Linked DNA regions of Cellvibrio sp. PSBB006. Each later gene encodes a partner of the first gene's protein in a complex. Links are inferred from orthologs where the notes say so. Each region holds a gene or a part of one and is shown in the gene's direction. Other genes may lie near its edges.

What was found. Proteins that work in one complex are often made in the same cells at the same time.
Region 2: the proteins of aceF (region 1) and lpdA are in contact, whole or in part, in a crystal structure (PDB 1EBD), measured with the Geobacillus stearothermophilus proteins. The link is inferred for Cellvibrio sp. PSBB006 from one-to-one orthologs. Residues at the interface, in WP_033016211.1 of Geobacillus stearothermophilus: Ile130, Ala131, Met132, Pro133, Arg136, Arg140, Glu141, Asn155, Arg157; in WP_049624544.1 of Geobacillus stearothermophilus: Pro340, Ser341, Asp344, Tyr345, Arg403, Asp406, Val408, Glu431, Ala432, Gly433, Asp438.

Annotation. Positions count from the first base shown.
Region 1 is NZ_CP021382.1:1,862,311-1,866,125, reverse strand. What follows is about bases 348-3,294. They hold aceF (dihydrolipoyllysine-residue acetyltransferase), read left to right. Parts: upstream 348-851; coding sequence 852-2,738; downstream 2,739-3,294. Other genes in these bases: CBR65_RS07695 (alpha/beta hydrolase), read left to right, coding at 3,150-3,294; aceE (pyruvate dehydrogenase (acetyl-transferring), homodimeric type), read left to right, coding at 348-767. Also shown: more of aceE, read left to right, coding at 1-347; more of CBR65_RS07695, read left to right, coding at 3,295-3,815.
Region 2 is NZ_CP021382.1:3,518,221-3,521,105, reverse strand. It holds lpdA (dihydrolipoyl dehydrogenase), read left to right. Parts: upstream 1-673; coding sequence 674-2,098; downstream 2,099-2,885. Other genes in the region: spoT (bifunctional GTP diphosphokinase/guanosine-3',5'-bis pyrophosphate 3'-pyrophosphohydrolase), read right to left, coding at 2,794-2,885; CBR65_RS14500 (RidA family protein), read right to left, coding at 2,284-2,667; mscL (large-conductance mechanosensitive channel protein MscL), read left to right, coding at 224-634; CBR65_RS14515 (CPXCG motif-containing cysteine-rich protein), read left to right, coding at 1-38. UniProt on the Escherichia coli protein: Lipoamide dehydrogenase is a component of the glycine cleavage system as well as of the alpha-ketoacid dehydrogenase complexes.

The DNA of each region.
Region 1 (3,815 bases):
TGAACGGTGAAGGCTTGCAGCACCAGGATGGCCACAGCCATGTGATGGCAAACACCATTCCTAATTGCCGTACTTACGATCCTACTTACGCTTACGAATTAGCGGTGATCATCCAGGATGGCATCAAGCGCATGTACGGCGACAAGGAAAATTGCTTCTACTACATCACCCTGATGAACGAAAACTACCAGCACCCGGATCTGCCGGAGAATGCGCAGGAAGGTATCATCAAAGGCATGTACCTGCTTGAGCAGGGCAAGAGCAAAAAGAAAAATCGTGTGCAGTTGATGGGCGCGGGCACCATTCTTAACGAAGTGCGTGCTGCCGCTGAATTGCTGCGCAAGGATTTTGATGTTGAAGCGGATGTGTGGAGCGTGACCAGTGTGAACGAGTTGACCCGCGACGGTCAGCGTGCCACGCGCTGGAATTTGCTGCACCCGACCGAAGCGCCGCGCAAAGCCTATATTACTGAACAATTGGAAGGGCGTGACGGTCCGAAAATTATTGCTACAGACCACCTGAAAACCTACAGCGAACAATTACGCGCGTTTGTTCCCGGCACCTACACCGTATTGGGTACAGAAGGTTTTGGTCGCAGTGATTCCCGCGCGAAATTGCGTCATTTCTTTGAAGTGAATCGTTATTTCGTGGTTATCGCCGCGCTCAAGTCGCTGGCAGATGAAGGCAAGATCAAAGCCGACGTCGTCGCCAAGGCCATCAAGAAATTCGGGATTGATCCGGAAAAAGCGGACCCGATGAGCGTGTAAATCCAACGCCCTCTTACAAAGAGGGCGTTCTTGTATTCGCATTGAATAACAGTTGATCGAATTTGCAGAAAGTGAGGAGTTACAGTGGCAATTCAAACCATTAAAGTGCCCGATATCGGTGGTGCGGAAGGCGTCGATGTAATTGAAATCTCCGTGAAAGTAGGCGATGTAATTGCCGAGGGAGATTCCATCGTCGTGCTTGAAACGGACAAAGCATCCATGGAAATTCCTGCCGATAAAGCGGGTAAAGTTGTCGCTATCAAGGTGAAAGAGGGAGACAAGGTTTCGCAGGATGATGTATTGATTGAAGTGGAAGCAGAAGGCGCTGCCGAGGCTGCTCCTGCTCCTGCCGCCAAAGCACCCGCTGCCGCCCCGGCTCCGGCCAAAGCATCTGCAGCAACCAGCGAAATTACCATTACGGTGCCAGATATTGGCGGCGCAGAAAATGTGGATGTGATTGAAGTGACCGTTAAACCCGGTGATGAAGTAGCCGAAGGCGATTCCCTGATTGTGCTGGAAACTGACAAAGCGTCGATGGAGGTTCCCGCTACTGCATCAGGCAAGATCGTTAGTATCTCGGTGAATGTGGGTGATAAGATTTCCCAGGGCACGGCCATTTGTGTTGTGGCTGTCAGTGGCGGCGCAGCATCTGCTGCCGCGCCTGCACCAGCGGCAGCAACACCTGCTGCCTCAGCGAGCAGCAGTGAGGTGACTATCACGGTCCCGGATATCGGCGGCGCAGAAAATGTTGACGTTATTGAAGTGACGGTGAAAGCGGGCGATGACGTTGCAGAAGGCGACTCACTGATTGTCCTTGAGACTGATAAGGCATCTATGGAAGTACCTGCTACTGCGTCCGGCAAGATCGTCAGTCTCGCAGTGAAAGTCGGTGACAAGGTATCGCAAGGTTCGGTTATCGGGGTGATGACCACCTCAGGTGGCGCTGCGCCGGTACAAGCCGCTGCGCCGGCCAAAACTGAAACCAGCACACCGGCACCTAAAGCTGAAGCGCCTAAGGCTGCACCAGCCGCTTCTGCACAAACTGAAACGGTGGTGAACACGGGTGATGTTTACGCTGGTCCGGCAGTGCGCAAATTGGGTCGCCAACTCGGCGTGGATCTGGGCAAAGTGTCCGGCACCGGTCCGCGTGGTCGCCTGCTGAAAGATGATGTTCGCAACTATGTGAAAAACATTGTCGTCAGCGTTCAATCCGGCGCATCGGTAGGCGGTGGTTCAGGTATTCCGCGTGTGCCAGCGGTTGATTTCGCCAAGTTCGGTGAGATTGAAATGGTCAAGATGAGCAAGATCAAAAAGCTCACTGCTGAAAACATGACCCGCAATTGGTTGAATGTTCCCCATGTCACCCAATGGGATGATGTGGACATTACCGAGATGGAAGCTTTCCGTACCGGCTTGAAAGCGGAAGCGGAAAAGCGCGGCAGTAAATTAACGCCCTTACCTTTCCTGTTGAAAGCCTGTGCTGCCGCATTGCGCGCAGAGCCGAGTTTCAATGTGTCCATGCATCACGATGGTGAGCACATTGTGCAGAAGAACTATGTGCATATCGGTGTGGCGGTGGATACGCCAATCGGTCTGCTGGTTCCGGTGGTGCGCGATGTGGATAAAAAAGGTCTGTGGGAGTTGGCTGACGAGATTAATGTCCTGGCCAAGAAGGCGCGCGATGGTAAGTTGATGCCAGCAGAGATGCAGGGTGGTTGTTTTACTATCTCTAGCCTGGGTGCGATGGGCGGTAGTGGTTTTACGCCTATGGTGAATGCGCCGGAAGTGGCGATTCTGGGTGTTTCTCGTGCGCAGATTAAGCCGGTGTGGAATGGTAAGGAGTTTGTGCCACGTAATATGTTGCCGATTTCTTTGTCGTACGATCATCGTGCGGTGAATGGTGCGGATGCTGGTCGGTTCTTTACGTTCTTGACTGGTGTGATTGCGGATATTCGGCGTTTGGTTTTGTAATATTCGTAGACTTTAATCCGTTTGTCGTTGGGGGCTTTGGTTCAAAAACGCATAACAAATTGGCAGGATAGCCAATTTGCACAGCGAAGCTGCCCGTAGGGTGAGCCACAAGGATGTGGCGAATGAATCATCCTTGTAGCTCCCTCAAGTCGTCCCTGACTTGAGGGTTTCGAAACCAACGCCTTAACGCCAAACTCGCATAGTGCGAGTTCCAAGACAGATAATAAAAAAGCCAGCGCAAATGCTGGTTTTTTTATTGATGAAAATTGAGTTTAACTCGTTCCTAAAAATAATATTGATTACCGCTTTATCGCAAAAACGTGATCTTGTGACTTCATCTGCCTGAACTTTAATGCTCTATTGAACTCCTGAAAAATACATCAATAAAAATAACAACCAAGGGTTTCTGCAATGAGTGTCGAAACGAAAAAATTCTCGAATGTGCGTTTGCTCTTTCTGACGTTGCTTAACGTATTTTTGGCTGCTTGCACCGCTGTTCCGCATCAATCGTCTAACTACACTTCCGATGATATCTTTCGCGAGCAAGTAAAACGTTATCCCTACATCAAGCTGGCCAGTCGCGTTGTGCCGGAGGGTATTGCTGAGTTTAAAAATCTCACTTATATCCAACGAGGTGCGCGTGATTTGCAGTTGGATTTGTATGCGCCGGGGACGACGATGGATGAGTTGCGGCCGGGTATTGTTTTGGTGCATGGCGGTGATTGGTTGGGTGGTGAGCGGGAGCATTTAACGTCTCTTGCGATAAGCCTGGCTTTACGCGGTTATGTTGTTGCCACTATCGATTATCGTTTGGCTTCGCAAGCGCCTTACCCGGCGGCGGTGGAGGATGCCCAGGCTGCTGTGCGGTGGATGCGTGAGCATGCGGAACCTTACGGAGTCGATTCATCGCATATTGCATTAGGTGGGGCTGGCGCGGGTGGGGTGGTAGCGGCCTTGGCTGGATTGACGGCGGTTGAGTTGGCCGAGGTGCAGGTTATTCTCAATCTTGATGGTCCTTGGCAGCTTGATCCCGCGATGCTGAAAAGTGAAACCGGGCATCCCGATCCAATCGGTTAT
Region 2 (2,885 bases), 1.7 Mb from region 1 along the record:
AACAGATTAGCGTCTTTGCCAAACGTGAGGACGAATGATCCGTATTTACCCGTGTAAAAATCTGCCACTTCTTTTTCCTCATCAATAATTCGAGTGGTCCACGCTGTTTTATCCCGTCGATGATGGTATAAACAGTCACGGTCTGGTATTGCGCGGCAACCCGACTTGCACTGTTTCGTAGGCGTTATGTGTCATTACCTGTCTGGATTAAAGGAGACTTTCCATGAGCATCATTAAAGAATTCAAAGAATTTGCGGTAAAGGGCAACGTTGTGGATATGGCGGTGGGCATCATCATCGGAGCCGCATTCGGCAAGATCGTAACCTCCGTGGTGGGTGATGTAATCATGCCGCCGATCGGGTTGATGATCGGTGGTGTGGACTTCAGTGATCTGGCCGTTGTGTTGAAAGAAGCCACCGCCGATACACCGGCCGTCACCATTGCTTACGGCAAATTTATTCAGACCATCCTAGACTTCACCATCGTCGCCTTCGCGATATTTATGGTGGTCAAAGGCATCAATCGTTTGAAGCGCAAAGAAGAAGCCGCACCGACGCCACCCGCGAATCCAGTACCCAGCAAAGAAGAATTACTGCTAACCGAGATCCGCGATTTACTACGGGACAAAAAGTAATCTTCAGGTTTTTCATATCAGCCAGTTCGGAGAGTGGTTATGGCGGAAACAATCAAGACACAAGTCGTGGTGTTAGGCAGCGGCCCTGGCGGTTATTCCGCGGCGTTTCGCGCAGCGGATCTGGGCCTTGAGGTGACTCTCGTTGAACAGTATCAGGCCTTGGGTGGGGTTTGTTTGAATGTGGGTTGCATTCCTTCCAAAGCATTACTCCACGTAGCCCAGGTTATTCATGAAGCCGAGCATGGCCCGGATATCGGTTTGACATTCGCACCCCCCAAGCAGGATCTCAACCAGATCCGCGCGTTTAAGGACAGTGTGGTCAAGAAGTTATCCCAAGGTGTCAGCGGTATGGCCAAAAGTCGCAAGGTGCAGGTTGTACATGGTCGTGGCACCTTTACCGGCAGTCATCAGCTCAGCGTGGTGAATGACGGGAAAGAAACACTGATTGAATTTGAACACGCGATCATCGCTGCCGGTTCCAGCGTCGTGAAACTGCCGTTTATCCCGGATGACCCGCGGGTGTGGGACTCCACCAAGGCGCTGGAATTGAGTGAGGTGCCCAAACGGTTATTGGTCATCGGCGGCGGCATTATCGGTTTGGAGATGGGCACGGTGTACCAGGCACTCGGCAGTAAAGTGACGGTGGTTGAGTTCGCCGATCAATTAATTCCTGCAGCCGACAAGGATTTGATCACGGTGTACAGCCGCTACAACAAGGAGCGCTTTGAAGTCCTGCTCTCCACCAAAGTGGAAGCAGTTGAAGCAGCAAAAGCCGGTTTAAAGGTCAGCTTTTCCGGCGCCAATGCCCCGGCGGAAGCGCGCGAGTTTGACGCCGTACTGGTCGCCGTTGGACGCAAACCCAATGGTCAACTTATCGGCGCCGACAAGGCGGGTGTGCAGGTGGACGAACGCGGTTTTATTCCCGTCAGCAACACCCAGCAAACCAACGTGCCGCATATCTTTGCTATCGGCGATATTGTGGGGCAACCCATGCTGGCCCACAAAGCGAGCCATGAAGGCCATGTAGCCGCTGATGTAATCGCCGGGCATAAACGTATCTTTAATCCACGCGTGATTCCCTCCATCGCTTACACCAATCCTGAAATCGCCTGGACCGGCCTGACCGAGAAAGAAGCCAAAGCCCAAGGCATCAATTACAAAACCGCTGTCTACCCCTGGAGCGCCAGCGGTCGCGCCCTCGGCGCCAATCGCAGTGAAGGCAAGACCAAGTTGATCTATCACGCTGAATCTGAGCAGTTGTTGGGTGCGGGGATAGTAGGGATTAATGCGGGCGAGTTATTGGGCGAATTGTCTCTTGCTATTGAGTTTGGCGCGAATGTGGAAGACCTGGCACTAACTATCCACGCACACCCGACTCTGCATGAAAGTGTCGGCTTGGCCGGCGAACTGGCGGCGGGGACGATTACGGATTTACCGAATCCTAAGGCTAAATTGCGTTCGTAACGCTAATTGGCAATAACTGAAAAACTCAATTCAACAGTTCGAAAATGGCACGATGCGAGTTTGGCGTTAGGCCATTGGTTTCGAAACCCTCAAGTCAAGGACGACTTGAGGGAGCTACAGGGATGTATTCATGCGTTTTCGAAATCAATGGCCTAATGACAAACGGATTACGAAGCATAATCCAACTACACCACCATCACGCCATCCGCCTCAATCACCGCGCCCTTGGGCAATTGACTAACGCCGATAGCCGCGCGGGCCGGGTAGGGCTGGTTAAAGTATTCCGCCATTACTTCGTTCACGATGGAAAAATTCGCCAGATCGGTCAGGTAGATATTGAGTTTGACGATATCTGCCAGGCTGCCATTGGCAGCTTCACATACGGCGCGCAAGTTCCTGAAGACCTGATGGGCCTGGGTCGCGAAATCGCCTTCAACCAATGACATCGTCTTGGGGTCCAGCGGAATCTGGCCCGACAGGTATGTCGTGTTGTTGACCTTGATTGCCTGGGAATAAGTACCGATGGCCGCCGGGGCATTGGTGGTGTGGATTATGGCTTTGTTCGTCATGATGAGCCTGCTTCGTTGAAAAGCGCTGGGATGGCGCGCTGTTATTAACGGAAAGCGATCGAGTATAAACGGGAGTGCGGCGCAGGGCTATAAGGGATGACTATAAGAAAGAGACGCAATGCCTAATCAATTCTTGCTGCGCCCGATTCGGATCACAAAGCTCATGTTGCGGATGCGACGCATGATGTTGGCCAGGTGCACGCGGTTGTGCACGCCGA